Regions from separate parts of the Microlunatus soli genome, predicted to be linked through region 2. Evidence: riboswitches for the same ligand, from Rfam matches in the RefSeq annotation. Region 2 holds a riboswitch; each other region holds the start of a gene.

Region 1 (4,972 bases), 880 kb from region 2:
TGGGTCTGCGATGACGCAAAGTCAAGCAATCACTTAACTATTCCGCGCAGACTTGTTCCGAGGGCGACTCGGTAACACGTACTGCGATCTGTTCGGATCGGTCGCGGCGTTGAGGATGATCTCGAGTCGGGTCCAACCACTGCAGTGGGTCGCGCCGGTTCAGCTGGCGGAGTCGACCTCGGGGCGATCGGGGACCACCAGCGGCGCCTCTCGGGGCATTCGGATGGCAGCCAGGAAGCCGACCGCGAGCAGCAGACCGCCGGCAAGAAACGCCGCCGGATAGGACACCCGGTCAGCGAGCAGGCCGGCAACCAGCGGACCGACGATGGCCCCGATGTCGGAGCACATCGAGAAGATCGCCACCGGACGTCCGGCGCGGCCACCAGCAGCATCTCCCACCGCCGCGGCCGGTGCCGTACCGAGGAAGGCGGCAGCGACGCCGTAACCGCACAGGATCGCCCCGAGCAGCCAGATGTTCGGCGCGATCGGCACCAGCACGATCGCCGCGCAGGCGATCACACCGCCGGTGATCATCGCCGGTCGACGCCCGACGGTGTCGGTGAAGCGGCCCGCCGGCCCCAGGGCGATCGTCTGCACCACCGACGCGCAGGCGAAGGCGATCCCGGTCCAGGACGGCTTGCCGTGCAGCACCTCAACCACCAACACCGGCACCAGCGACGACCGGACGCCGAAGGAGCTCCAGCCCTGCGCCAGATTGGTCAGGCAGGCAGCCTGGTAGCGCCGGTCGGCCAGCACCCGACGGAACGGGATCGGCGCCTCGGCACGCTCGGGTGCGGCCTGTTCGGGCGCCCGCAGCAGCAGCAGTCCGACGGTGCCGGCGGCGATCAGGGTGCCGGCATAGAACAGAAAAGGTGCGGTGATCGAGATCGTGGCGAGCACACCGCCGACCGCCGGGCCGGCCATCCCGCCGAGCAGGAAGCCACCCTGATAGATGCCGGTCGCCCGGCCGCGCCGGTCCGGTGCGACCACTCGCAACAGCAGGGTCATCGCCGAGACCGTGAACATCGCCGACCCGATCCCACCGGCAGCGCGCAAGATCAACAACTGCGGGTAGTCCTGAGCCAGCGCGACCAGCCCGCTGGAGATCGCCACGATGAACATCCCGACGCCGAGCACCACCCGCTCGCCGAGCATCGAGATCAGACGCGGACAGAACGGGCTGCAGATCAACCGCATCAGAGCGAAGGCCGAGACCACGGCCCCGACCTCGAAGTTTCCTACTCCGAACGATCGGGCGAAGACCGGCAGCACCGGCAGCACCACGCCGAAGCCGACCATGACGCAGAAGGCGATGACTCCGAGGACCAGGACTTCGCGTGGCATCCCGGAGACGGCGAACCTCTTCACAAGCGGTCAGCCTACGGGTCGGCTCGGCCACTTACCGCGCGGGCTTGAGCACAGGTTCGATCGGTCAACGACCCGTCCGCGGTGCGATCAAGCCCGCTACGCCGCGGGCGCGTTGCAGAATTCAGCAGCCGCCGGCGACGGCGGGGATGATCGAGATCTGCGCCCCGTCAGCGATCTCGGCGTCCAGCCCGCCGATGAAACGGACATCGTCGTCGCCGATGTAGACGTTGACGAAGCGGCGCAGCGCACCGGCATCGTCCAACACCCGGGCCTTGATGCCCGGGTGGTTGGACTCCAGATTGTCGATCAGCTCGGCCAGGTTGCCACCGTCGGCCGAGACCTCCTTCTCACCACCGGTGTAGTTGCGAAGGATGGTCGGGATCCGTACCGATGCACTCACTTGGCAGCCTTCCAGAAGTCTTCGAATGCGTCGTAACGCGGCGGGATGGTGGTCTTCGGTCCGACCTTGTCGGCAACCGCGTCCAGGGTCTTGAGTCCGTCGCCGGAGTTGATGATCACGGTCTCGGCGGACGGATCAAGATCACGGTCGTTGATCAACTTCGCCGTTACGCCGAGGGTGACACCGCCGGCGGTCTCACCGAAGATGCCCTCGTTGCGGGCCAGCCGCTGGATGTTCTCCACCACGGTTGCGTCGTCCACGTCGGTGATCTTGCCGCCGGTGCGGCGTACCACGTCCAGCACGTACGGCCCGTCGGCCGGGTTGCCGATGGCCAGCGACTTGGCGATGGTGTCCGGCTTGACCGGAGCAACGACATCCTGGCCGGCCTGGTAGGCCTGCACGATCGGCGAGCAACCGGTGGCCTGCGCACCGAAGATCTTGTACGGCTTCTCCTCGACCAGGCCGAGCTTGATCAACTCGGTGAAGCCCTTGTCGATCTTGGTCAGCTGGGAGCCGGACGCGACCGGGATGACGACCTGATCGGGCAGCCGCCAGCCGAGCTGCTCGGCGATCTCGAAGGCCAGCGTCTTGGAACCCTCGGCGTAGTAGGGCCGGACATTGACGTTGACGAACGCCCAGCCCTCTTCCTCGCCGGCGATCTCACTGGCCAGCTTGTTGACGTCGTCGTAGCTGCCCTCGATCGCGATCAGCGTGGTGTCATAGACCGCGGAGGCGAGGATCTTCTGCTGCTCCAGGTTGCTGGGCACCAGGACGACCGACTTGATGCCGGCCCGCGCGGCCGCGGCAGCGACAGCGTTGGCCAGGTTGCCGGTGGACGGACAGGCCAGCACCTGCAAGCCGAGCTCGCGGGCGGCGGACAGCGCGACGGCCACCACCCGGTCCTTGAAGGAATGCGTCGGGTTGCCGGAGTCGTCCTTCACCCAGAGCTGCTTCAGACCGAGGTCGTCGGCGAGGTTGCGGGCGTCGACCAGCCGGGTGAAGCCCGGGTCGGTGGAGCGGAAGGTCGCAATGTCGGCCGGGACCGGCAGCAGCGAGGCGTAGCGCCAGATGCTCTTCGGTCCGCGTTCGATCTGTTCACGGGTGATCTCGGGGTATTCGTAGCCCACCTCGAGCGGGCCGAAGCACTCCAGGCACGCATAGAACGGGCCGAGCGGGCTCTTCGCGCCGCAGGCGCGGCAGACGAGGTGGGTGGCGTTGCCGAATGCGCCGGGCCGACAACCCGCGGGGGCTTCGGTCTGGAGTGCTGTGGTCACAGCAGATACCGTCCTTCATCTCTCTCGGCCGGCTTTCGTACCGAGTCGGAGTTGGCACCGGTGCTGAGTTGTCAGCTGGTTGCCGGGGGGTCACTGGGCCGAATCCCTCGCCCCCTCTGGATGAGCTCTGCTCAGCGTACGGGTCGGCCACCGGTCCATACCTAATCGCATCCCATATTTCGGCCAAACTGACCACAATACGAGACGACCTGGTGGGCGGCGGTAGGGACGCGGGCCGGCCTACTCTTGCTGCATGGACGACGTGCGACCGATCGGCGGCGGGCGGTTGACCGCTCCGCAGCAGCTGCGGCGACTCGGCAATTGGGCCAATCTGTCCACGCCGGTGGGCCTGCTGATCGCGCGGATCGGGCGTGCCGATGTACAGCGTGGCCCGCGCGGGCTGGTGCTCGCCGACGGCTACCGGCTCGGCTTCCCGATCGCCGGGGCGTTCACCGTGGGCAACGTGGTGATCACCGCCCGGAGCTGGCCGGACCTGTTGGCCACCAGTCCCAACCTGCTCCGGCACGAGGAACGCCATTCCTGGCAGTACTTGGCCTGTCTCGGGCTGCCGTTCTTCGGTTTGTACGCCGCCGCGATGGGCTGGTCGTGGTTACGGACCGGCGATCTGGCCCGGGCCAACGTCTTCGAACGCGCCGCCGGACTGGCCGACGGCGGCTACCTCTGATCCGGTTCCCGGCTGGCAGACGCTCAGGACAAAGCGTTGCGGGCCATCGCCAGCCGGTCGGCTCGCCGTCCCGGCATGGTGTCCCAGTAGTAGCTGAACGCCCCGAGCGCGATACCGAGCGCCCAGGCACGGGCCCGCAGCCACTCGGGTTGGTCGATCCCGAGCCGCTGCCGGAACACCTCGCGGGCGGGGTCGTCCAGCACTTCCCAGGCGCCGTGCAGGTCGATGGTCGGATCGCCGATCGACAGCGAGCCGAAGTCCAGGACGGCGGTCAGCCGGCCATCGCGGAGCAGGAGGTTCTCCGCGACCAGATCGCCGTGATACCAACGGTCCGGGCCGAGCTCGGCCGCGCCCGGCAGCGTCAACGCCTCCTCCCACAACGCGAGCGCGGCGTCGAGGTCCAGATCCAGACCGTCGATCGATCGGCAGAGGTCGATGTTGCGTCGGGTGTCGGCATCGAATTCGACCAGTGGGCGGCCGCGATACCAGCGCAGGCTGTCGTCGGCGCGGGCCTGCTGCGGCACTTCCAGCGAACGCAGCGCCGCCACGACGTCGGCCAGATCCTCGGCCAACGCGATCGGCGATGCTCCGAGCGCCGGATCGCCACCGGGACGGGCCGGATCGCCAGCGGGATGGGCCGGATCGACACTGGCCGGATGGACGCCGTCGATCCAGCCGACGACCGACCAGCGCTCGGGGTAGCCGAAGCCCGGATCTCCGACAGCGACGATCTGCGGCACCGTGACCGGCAGCTGGGAGGCCATCAGCGGTGACCAGCGGCGTTCCTTGGTGATGCTGTCGCCGTTGCCGGGTTGCCGTGGCATTCGGACCAGCAGCTCATCGCCCAGCCGGAACAGCAGATTGGTGGAGCCGGACGCGCCCAACGGTGTCAGTGGCAGCGCGGCGTACTGCGGAAGATCGCGGTCGAGCAGCGCTCGCACCAGGTCGAGGTCGATCGACAACTCGTCGTCGTGCAGCGGCCGGTTCACGGCTCAACTGTGGGCGGTGCGCTCACCGGTGTCGAATGATTTCGCCTGACGGCGGCAACCCTCAGGCGTCGATGTTGAGATCGATGCCGAGCCGACGAGCCGAACGGTTCCGCTGCCGGGTGGCACGCAGCCGACGCAGTCGCTTGACCAGCAGCGGATCGGCGGCGAGCGCCTCCGGGCGGTCGATCAGCGCATTCAGCAGCTGGTAGTAGCGGGTCGCCGACATCTCGAACTTGTCCCGGATCGCCTGCTCCTT
Region 2 (4,972 bases):
ACTGGGCGTTCGGTTCACTGAACTCGACTCGCGCCACCCGGTCGCTGACCACCACGGTGCGCTGGTAGCCCGCAAGGAACTGCAGCGACTGCGGCTGCTCGGCGCCGTTGCGGACGATCTCGTCGAAGTTCTGCTTCACCGACGTCGCGTCGAAGGCCGTGCCGTCGGAGAAGGTGACCCCGTCACGCAGCGTGAAGGTGAACCGGGTGGCTGCGGAGTTCACGGCGTACTTGGTGGCGAGCCAACCGACGATCCTGCCGGTCTCCGGATCCTGATCGGTCAGCGAGTCGACCAGCTGTCGTGCCGGGTAGGCGCCGTCGTTGTTGCCGGCGACCCGTGGATTGATGCAGCTGGGATCGGAGGCCAGGGCGAAGCTGAAGTCGCTCTTCGTGGTCGGCTCGTCACCCGGTGCTGCTCCATTGCCGCCGCAGCCGACGACCAGCAGTGCCGCCACTGCGGTGCCGATCACGCCGCCGATCCGTTTGGTGATCATGATGCCGCCCGGTGCGACAACGGATCGGCGATCGGCTGCCGGCCGGCTTCCGGCAGGCCGAGATTCTCCCGCAGCGTGCCGCCCTCGTAGTCGGTGCGGTAAGCACCGAGATCCTGCAGTTCGGGGACGACGGTGTCGACGAAGCCGTCCAGCCCGGACGGAGTCAGGTGCGGCACCAGGATGAAGCCGTCGGCCTGTTCGTCGGCCACCGCATCGGCGAGCTGTCGGGCGACCTGGCGGGGTGTACCGACGAAGGTCCGCGACGCCTGCACCTCGATCATCAGCTCGCGGATGCTGAGCCCCTTCTCCCGGGCCAGCGTCCGGTAGCGGTCGGCAAGACCATCCTCGTCGTTGCGCCGCGACTGTCCCGCCACCACCGACGGGCCGCCGCGGTCGGGATCGACCGTGGGCAGCGGGCCGTCGGGATCGAGGTCGGACAGATCCCGGTTCCAGACCTGACCGAGCAGGTTGAGTGCGGTCTGTGGCGTGATCTGCGCCCGACGGATCCGATAGTCGTTGTGCTGTGCCTCCTCCTCGGTGTCGCCGAGGGCGAAGCTGACCCCGGGGAAGATCTTCAGCTCCTCGGGCTGCCGGCCGAAGCTCGCCGCGCGCTGTTTGAAGTCGGCATAGGAGGTCCGGCGTCGTTCGGCCGTGTCGAACCAGCGTCCGAAGATGGCGTCCGCAGTTCGGGCCCCGAAGTCGCGGCCGTCGGCGGAGTCACCGGCCTGAAAGATCACCGGATGTCCCTGCACCGGACGGGGTGTGTCGAACACCCCGCTGATGTCGAACTGCTCACTGTGGTGGCTGAACGGGCTGATCGCCCCGGGCCGGGTGAAATGATCAAGGTCGGCGACCACGGCATCGGCCTGCCAGCTGTCCCACAGCTCACGGGCGGTGCCGACGGAGTCCGCGGCCCGGACGTATCGGTCGGTGCGCGCCAGGTAGCCGCCGCGGCGGAAGTTCTCACCGGTGAAGGCGTCGGAGGAGGTCACGACGTTCCAGCCGGCACGGCCGTCGGACAGCAGGTCCAACGAGGCGAACTGCCGAGCCAACTCGTACGGCTCGTTGAAGGTGGCGTTGATCGTCCCGACCAGCCCGAGGTGCTCGGTCACCGCCGCCAGCGCCGCCAGCACCGGCAACGTGTCGGGCCGGCCGACGACATCAAGATCATGGATCTTGCCGTGCCGTTCGCGCAGCCGGAGGCCTTCGGCCAGGAAGAAGAAGTCGAACCTGCCCCGTTCCGCGCTCTGGGCGAGTTCGCGGAACGACCCGAACGCGATGTGACTGCCGGCCTGCGGGTCGGACCAGACGGTGTTGTGGTTGACGCCGGGAAAGTGTGCACCGAGCCGGACCTGCTTGGTCGGCCGCCCGGCTTGTCGATGGTCCTGCGATTGACTCATGATCAACTCCTCACGTACCGATTGACGGGTCTGGTCAGGCCGAAGCGTCCGCGAAGCGTCAGATCCCGATCGCCGGCTCGGAACAGGCCTCGTTCCTCCAGCTGAGGGACGACGGCGTCGGCGAACAGCTCCAACCCGCCCGGCAGTACCTCGAAGTTGATCAAGGCGCCGGCGAACCCGGCGGAGCCGATCCCGGCGAGCTCCTCGACGAGCGCTCCCGGCGTGCCCTCGAATCCGATCCCGCGGGCCGTCGGGCGCTGCGCCAGGCCGTGATCAAGAACCGCGCGCTGCTCCTTGACCTGATCGGCGGTGCCCGCCAGCAGGACCTGGTAGCCGACGAGCACCGGCAGCGGCTCGCTGCGGCCGGCCTCGAGTGCCGCCGCTCGGACCCCGTCGGCCAGGGTCCGGTCGGTTTCGAGATCACCGGCAGTGACGACGGCGACGTCGGCATGACGTCCGGCGTTGCTGGCCGCGGCCGCCGTCCGTACCACGAACACGGTCGGCGGCCGGCCCTGCGGCGGTCGCGGCGTGATCGACGGACCCTTGACCGAGAAGAACTCCCCGTCGAAGTCGACGTAGTGCAGTTTGTCCCGATCGATGAAGCGGCCGGTCGGCAGATCGCGGATCTCCGCGTCGTCCTCCCAGGAGTCGAACAGTCGCTGGACGACGTCGGCGACCTCGCCGGCCTCGGCGTCGGCCGTTTGGGGGTCGAGCAGCTCCCGTCGCCCGAAGTGCCGGTTCTGTTCCTCCGCGGTCGGGTCGGCGCTGCTGGCCGTGATCGGGGCCCAGCCGGCCCGCCCCTCACTGGTGTGGTCGAGGGTGGCCACCGCCTTGGAGATGTGGAACGGCTCGGCGTGGGTGACGGTGAATTCGGGCACCAGGCCGATGCCCCCGGTCACCGGCGCGAGTCGGCTGGCCAGCAATGCGGCGTCCAGCCGGCCACGGAAGTTGCGGTCGTCCTCGCTCTGCAACGCATAGCCGTCGGTGAAATAGGCGAAGTCGATCCCGGCCCGTTCGGCGACCCGGATCAGGTCGAGGTAGTAGCGCGCGCCGAAGGCACGGCGCGCCAGCTGCGGCCGAAGTCGCCACGCTCGGGGGTGGGTACCGAGCCCTTCGAGCGCGACACCGAGGTGCAGCGAGGTGGAGAGAGCCATCGGGCCGATCGTCCTTTCATGATCATCAGATTCTCTGTATTACCTACGGTTTAACTAGGATTTAGATCGACAGTTCACCGCGTCCTGGTCCTCTCGTCAGGGACCCCGATCTGATGGGCCCGCACTTGCCACTACCGCCCGGATGGGCCGTACAGCCATGTCTTCACCCGGGGCACCCCGCCGCGGAGGAGGGTTGCCGGTCAGCAAGCCGGGGCTTGGCGCTGACGCTCTTGACGAAGACAACGCTAACCCGCCGTCGCAGCAGCCCCGACCGGACGTCCGCGATGTGAACGCCGCTGTCTCGCTGTCACGAGACCGGAGCCCCCGACTCGAGATCACCTGGCCCGCAGACGGGCCGGCCCACGGGTCGTCGATGATCACCACGGCAATGCCCCACACACCGGGCCGGCCGGCGGGGGGCGCGGAATCGCTGCAGAGCAAGGAAAATCGAACACCCGTTGGTTATCCGGCAGAGGTCTCGCGGTGATCACCGTCAGGACACGAGCCTCGACAGCCACGGCACATCCAGGACACAACGCGGGAGTACGGCGCGTTGGCCCTGGAATCACGCGGCGGTCGCCCTACACTCGGCCATGGGTCGACCGCGCCGACCCGCCCTTCCCCTCGGCACCTTTTTGGAGCAGGCGTGACGATGACGAGTACGAGCGACCCGCTGGTCGGGCACGTACTCGACGGCCGCTACCAGGTCCTCGACCGGGTTGCCCGTGGCGGCATGGCGACCGTATACCGAGCCACCGACACCCGGCTCGGCCGGATGGTCGCGGTCAAGGTGATGCACGTCGGGCTCGGCGACGATGCCGACTTCGCGCGGAAGTTCGATCGCGAGGCCCGGTCCGCGGCCCGGTTGTCACACCCTCATGTGGTCTCGGTGTTCGACCAGGGGGACGACGCCGGACGCCCGTACATCGTGATGGAGCTGGTCGAGGGCCGAACCCTGCGCTCGGTGATCTCCCGGGAGTCGCCGCTGACTCCGATCCGCGCGCTGACCATGATCGAACCGGTGCTCAGCGCGCTGGCCGCCGCACACGAGGCGGGTCTGGTGCACCGCGACATCAAGCCGGAGAACGTGCTGATCTCCGAGCGCGGCGAGATCAAGGTCGGCGATTTCGGGCTGGCCCGCGCGGTCACGGCTCAGACGTCGACGGCCACCGCCGGACTGCTGATCGGCACGGTGTCCTACCTGCCACCGGAACTGGTCGTCTCCGGCAAGGCCGACGCGCGTTCCGATGTGTACAGCACCGGCGTCGTGCTGTTCGAGCTGCTCACCGGCCGCAAGCCGCACACCGGAGAGACCCCGATCCAGGTTGCCTACGCCCACGTCCACAACGATGTGCCGGCACCGTCGACCTTCCAGACCGCCGGGCCGATCCCGGACTACGTCGACGCCCTGATCGCGCGGGCGACGGCCCGCGATGCCGATGCTCGACCGCATGACGCCAAGATCCTGCTGGCCCAGGTCCGGCGGGTACGTTCCGCGCTGCAGGCCGGGCTGCGCTCCGATCCCGAGCTCAGCCAGGATCTGACGGTGCCGCTGCTGGCGTTGCGCCAGCAGCGAGCCCGCGACGCCGCCGACGAGGTCGACCCGTACGCGTCGACGACGGCCATCGGCCCGGCGCTGGAGGCAGCCGCGCTGCAGGAACGCGCGGAGTTCGCCGCCCAGCCGCAACAACCCCGGGCCGAACAGATCAGGGCCGAACAAATCCGGCCGGCGGTCGACCCGACACCGGCGGCCTACGCCGAGGACGAACAGGAGTTCACCCCCACCGACATCCGGTTCCTGAGCGGTCCGTCGACGCCGGCCCACCTGTCCTCACCGTCTACGGAGGACAGCGCCTCGTCGCAGCTGAGCCCGATCGACGTGGACGACGACCGGGACGTCCGGCGTCGGCGCCCGAATCAACCCG
Region 3 (4,972 bases), 680 kb from region 2:
AAGGACCTCTTCCGACCGAATCGGTCGGCCAGCCGTCCCAAGATCATCGCGCCCGCGAACATCCCGAGGAAGGTCGAGCCGAGGATGAACGGCAGCGCCGTCTTGCTGAGCCCGAAGTCCTCGACCAGGACGGCGGCGATCGTGCCGGCCACGAAGATCTCGTAGATGTCGAAGAACAATCCGATGCCGACCGCGACGATGGCCCGTCGGTGGGTGCGGGTGATCGGCAGCCGGCTCAGCCGGGCGGCCAGGTGGGTGGAGGTCTGCTGATCTGGCATCCGTCGCCTCGATGTCGTTCGGTTCGCTTGAGGTCAGCACTCTGTCATATACATAGCCGGACGTTGGAACTGTCCCGAATCGGGGTATTGAGTGATCAGGGGAAGGTGAGAAGTTGGCGGATGGCTCGGCCGTCGGCGAGCCGGTCCAGCGCGGTGTTGATGTCGTCCAGTCGGATCCGGTCGGAGATCAGCTCCTCGACCGGCAGTCGGCCCTGCCGCCAGAGCTCGGCAAAGCGGGGGATGTCACGGGACGGGACGGCCGATCCGAGGTAGCTGCCCATGATCGTCCGGGCCTCCGCGGTCAGGCCGAGCGGCTTGATCATCGACTCCGCGTCCGGGGACGGCAGACCCACGGTGATCGTGGTGCCGCCCGGCGCGGTCAAGGCGACCGCCGTCTCGAAGGCGCGCGGATGACCCGCCGCCTCGATCACGATCGGGGCCTTGATGCCTTCGGTGACGGCGTCCGCCGGAGGGAACACGGCCGTGGCGCCGAGCTCGCGGGCGCGGTCCAGTTTGTCGGCCAGGGCATCGACACCGATCACCCGGCCCTGGCCGAGCCCGACTGCGGTGATCAAGGAGGCCATCCCCACCCCTCCGAGCCCGACGATGATGACATCGTCGCCGGCCTGCGGGCGCCCGGCGTTGATCACCGCGCCGCCGCCGGTGAGCACCGCACATCCCAACAGGGCAGCGACTTCGGCCGGTACGTCGGAGTCGACCGGGGTGATCGATCGACGGTCCACCACGGCGTGATCGGCGAAACCGGACACCCCGAGATGGTGGTACACCCCACTCCCGTTGCGCTGAAGTCGACGGCCCCCGGTGAGCAGTGAACCGACCGTGTTCGCCGCCGAACCGGGTCCGCACGGCAGCCGGCCGTCGGTCCGGCACTGTGTGCAGTCACCACAGCGGGGGAGGAAGGACATCACCACGCGCTGCCCGACCTCGAGATCGTCCACGCCCGGGCCGAGCTGGGCGATCAGACCCGCAGCCTCGTGACCGAGCAACATCGGGGTCGGCCGCGGCCGATTCCCGTCCACCACCGAGAGATCGGAATGGCAGAGTCCGGCCGCCTCGATGCTGACCAGGACCTCGCCCGGGCCGGGGGCCGCCAGGTCGAGCTCGGTGATCGAGATCGGTCGGCTGGTGGCATACGGGCGGGGCCGCCCGATCTCGTCCAGGACCGCTCCGGTGATCTTCATCATCGTCCCTCCCTGTTCCGTGCTGGCCGGCTGATCGATTCTCGGCGATCGGCGGCGTCGACAGACGTCAACATGGCACAGCATTCCGCATCAGATACCAGGATGCGGGCCGGGGTCACCGGACGAAGCAGCGGGGCGAGGGTTGTCAGCCCCGGCAGGGATCGGCGGCAGCGTCCAGGCTGTCCAGCCAGGCCGGCTTCGGTCGCGGGTCACCGACCGGCTGGTAGCGGCTGTCGACGAGTTCGTAGCGCCATTGCGGGCCGTCCTCGACCAGCGATTGCAGCGCCGACAGCAGCCGGTCGATGTCCTCCGAACCGCTGCCGACGCCGAAGCTGACGCGCAGTGCGCCACCGGTGAGACCGAGGCGAGCCGCAAGCGGGTGAGCGCAGAACGCGCCGTCCCGGACGCCGATGCCGTGCTCGGCCGACAGATAGGCCGCGACCAGACCGGCGTCATAGGAGTCGACGGTGAAGCCGACGACGCCGACCGCGTCGGTGCAGTCGTCCCAGATCGACAACAGCCGGACCTCTCGCAGTCCGGCCAGTCTGGACAGCAGCCGGGTCCGCAGCCGCCATTCGTGCCGTCGAAGATGATCATCGCCGATTTCGGCGATCGCCCGGCAGGCCGCGGCCACGGCGGCGGCACCGAGGACGTTGGGCGTGCCGCCCTCGTGGCGGGCGACGCCGTCGGCCCAGTCGGTGTGTTCGACAGTGACCTTGCGGACCGCGCCGCCTCCGGCCAGATAGGGCGGGGCCGATTCCAGCCAGTCCGCCCGGCCGATCAGCGCACCGGATCCGAAGGGGGCATACAACTTGTGGCCGGAGAACACCAGATAGTCGATGCCCGTGGCGGCGAGGTCGACCCGGCGATGGGGGACCAGCTGTGCTCCGTCGACCGCGAGTCGGGCACCGTGTCGGTGCGCGAGGTCGGCCAGCCGGGCCAACGGGAGTACTTCGCCGGTGACGTTGGAGGCACCGGTGATCGCGAGCAGGCCGGCGCCGGTCCGCTGCAGGGTCCGATCAAGATCATCGAGGGTCGTGGTCAGACTCCGCGACGCTTTCACGATCGTCGCGCCCAATCCCTGCCAGGGCAGCAGATTGGCGTGGTGTTCGATGTCCAGGCAGACCACCGGGGAACCGGCCGGGACCGCGCCGGCGAGCAGGTTGAGCGCGTCGGTGGTGTTCCGGGTGAAGATCGTCAGGTCGTCGTCGCGGGCACCGACGAAGTCGGCGACGGTGCGTCGGGACTGCTCATACAGCGCGGTGCTCACCGCGGAGGCGTAACCGGCTCCGCGATGGACCGATGCGTAGTAGGGCAGGATCCGTTGCTGGTCGGCCAGCACAGCATCCAGAGCCGGGGCGCTGGCGGCGTAGTCCAGGTTGGCGTAGCGAACCGACCGACCGTCGACCAGCGGGACCTCCAGATCGGCGCCGCTGACGCCGACCAGGGGACCGAATGCGTCCAGCCTTCCGGGTGCATCCGTACGACCGAACGTCCGCGACTGGTCGAGTCCGGCGCGTTCGGCTGCCGGCGGACAGGCGGCGTCGGCGTCGGCCGTCGTGCGGTCGGTGGTCGGGGCGGTGACGGTCATGATCAGGACTCCTCGGGTTGAGGGTCCACCCTGGTATGCACTGCGGACCCGCGCTTGCCGGGTCCCGGTCGGGCCCGGCCGTGTGTTTCACCCGGGGCACCCCACCGCGGAGGAGGGTTGCCGGTCAGCAAGCCGGGGCTTGACGCTGACACTCGTCACACGAACACCTCCATTGGACGGCAGCCCGTCGGTCATCCGCAAGCCGACAGCGACATCCGTCCGCATAGTGGACCAGGCGTCCTCATGATGGACGAAAGCCGTCGAGGGGCCGCGATCACGGCACGACGACGATTCGTTCGCCCGGCGCGACCGCCTCGGTCCAGGTCGTTGCGATGTCGCGGAGCGGCCGGGCGACCGGCCGGACGCTGATCCGGCCGCCGACGATGTGATCGATGAGTTCCGGCAGCTGCGCGGCGATGTCGGACCACGGCACGCCTCGCAGTCCGCTGCCCAGGAGATGCAGGTTGGCAGCGCGCAGGAATCCGGCGTTCAGCGGGAGCGTGTGGCCGGCCATCGAACCGACCTGGACCCAGCTCAGCTGTCGCGCCGGATCGGAGCGGTTGGTGACCAGGGCTTCCATGCTCTGTGCGGCCGGCTCGCCCCACAGATAATCCACGACCAGGTCGACGTCCCCGCCGACCTTGCCCAGCGGGTGGGCCCAGTCGCCGTCCGCGGTGATCCGGACCGTCTCATCGGCGTCGATCTCGGCCAGTGCGTCGGCGTTGCGGCCGATCGCGATCACCCGGCCGGCGCCGAGCAGTCTGGCCGCCTGGACGGCCGCTCGGCCCGAGGCTCCGGTCGCGCCGAGGATCGCGACGGTCTGCCCGGCCTGCAACTCGCCGCGGAGCTTGTAGACGATCCAGCTCGACATTCCGGGATTGACTGTCGCCGCAACGACGGTCGGGTCGGCGTCGGTGGGCAGCGGGACGGCGACCGAGGCGATCGCCGCCCGTTCGGCGAAGGTCCCGTACGGCGGTCGCAGGCCGCCGCAGTAGACCAGCGATCCGTCATCGCGGCGGGCGACGCCGTCGACGCCCGGAATCATCGGCAGCCGGTCCGGGCTGGCGTAATGCTGGCCGGACGCCTGAGCTCGGGTGATCTGGTGCAGGCCCGCGGCCAGCATCGTGACCGACTCTTCGCCGGCGGCGGGCTCGGGGTCGGCGAAGTCGGTGTAGCGCGGCGGCTGACTGGTGTCGGTGATGAGTGCGGCCTTCATGATGCTCCTTAACGTTGTTAAATACGTCTCCAGTGTGCTTAACGTTGTTAAATTCGTCAAGAGGCTGGCAGAATCTGCCGGCATGGCGCTGGATCGCGAGGCCGTCGTACGGGCCGGGCTCGAGCTTCTTGACACCGAGGGGCTGGAGGGACTCACGCTGCGCAAGATCGCCGCTGCGCTGGATGTCAAGGCGCCCGCGCTGTACTGGCATTTCCAGAACAAGCAGCAGTTGCTGGACGAGATGGCGACGACGATGGCGCGGGACGCCTACGCCGGTCACGATCTCGCCGCACTGGCGGCCGAGCGGCCCTGGCAGGACCTGCTTCGAGTCCAAGCGGATGGGCTTCGCCGGATGCTGCTGGGGCATCGGGACGGTGCCCGGTTGTTCGGTGGCACCGCCATGACCGACTCCGGGCCGGTGGTCGCCGGCGAACCACTGCTGCGTGCGCTGACCGACGCCGGTGCGGACCTGCGGACGGCCACGGCAGTGCTGCGGACGCTGAACTGCTTCGTGCTCGGATTCGTCCTGGAGGAGCAGGGCATCGTCGCGCCCGACGGTCAACGCGATCCGCGCTTCGATCCGATGGCCCGGTCCGAACGCGTCGACCGGGACCGCTATCCGTTGACGTCGGCCTCCAGCGAACACCTCTTCGGTGATCTTGACCGTTCGTTCCGCGACGGGGTG

Evidence for each region. A riboswitch is a leader RNA that binds a small molecule or an ion and turns the genes downstream of it on or off. The one in region 2 is predicted to bind S-adenosylmethionine.
Region 1: it holds a riboswitch for S-adenosylmethionine, as region 2 does, so the genes downstream of both, thrC (threonine synthase) here and BLU38_RS04635 (LLM class flavin-dependent oxidoreductase) in region 2, are expected to answer to the same signal.
Region 3: it holds a riboswitch for S-adenosylmethionine, as region 2 does, so the genes downstream of both, BLU38_RS07820 (aminotransferase class V-fold PLP-dependent enzyme) here and BLU38_RS04635 (LLM class flavin-dependent oxidoreductase) in region 2, are expected to answer to the same signal.

Annotation. Positions count from the first base shown of each region.
Region 1 is NZ_LT629772.1:1,868,069-1,873,040, forward strand. It holds gene BLU38_RS08695 (MFS transporter) at 160-1,368, opposite strand; gene BLU38_RS08700 (MoaD/ThiS family protein) at 1,490-1,768, opposite strand; gene thrC (threonine synthase) at 1,765-3,042, opposite strand; SAM riboswitch class I at 3,055-3,169, opposite strand; gene BLU38_RS08710 (hypothetical protein) at 3,296-3,727, shown strand; gene BLU38_RS08715 (phosphotransferase) at 3,751-4,716, opposite strand; gene BLU38_RS08720 (DUF3263 domain-containing protein) at 4,778-4,972, opposite strand, start outside.
Region 2 is NZ_LT629772.1:988,058-993,029, forward strand. It holds gene BLU38_RS04625 (ABC transporter substrate-binding protein) at 1-493, opposite strand, end outside; gene BLU38_RS04630 (NtaA/DmoA family FMN-dependent monooxygenase) at 490-1,893, opposite strand; gene BLU38_RS04635 (LLM class flavin-dependent oxidoreductase) at 1,896-3,047, opposite strand; SAM riboswitch class IV at 3,164-3,283, opposite strand; gene BLU38_RS04640 (Stk1 family PASTA domain-containing Ser/Thr kinase) at 3,700-4,972, shown strand, end outside.
Region 3 is NZ_LT629772.1:1,669,119-1,674,090, reverse strand. It holds gene BLU38_RS07830 (MFS transporter) at 1-278, opposite strand, end outside; gene BLU38_RS07825 (alcohol dehydrogenase catalytic domain-containing protein) at 374-1,483, opposite strand; gene BLU38_RS07820 (aminotransferase class V-fold PLP-dependent enzyme) at 1,626-3,071, opposite strand; SAM riboswitch class IV at 3,117-3,231, opposite strand; gene BLU38_RS07815 (quinone oxidoreductase family protein) at 3,346-4,287, opposite strand; gene BLU38_RS07810 (TetR/AcrR family transcriptional regulator C-terminal domain-containing protein) at 4,370-4,972, shown strand, end outside.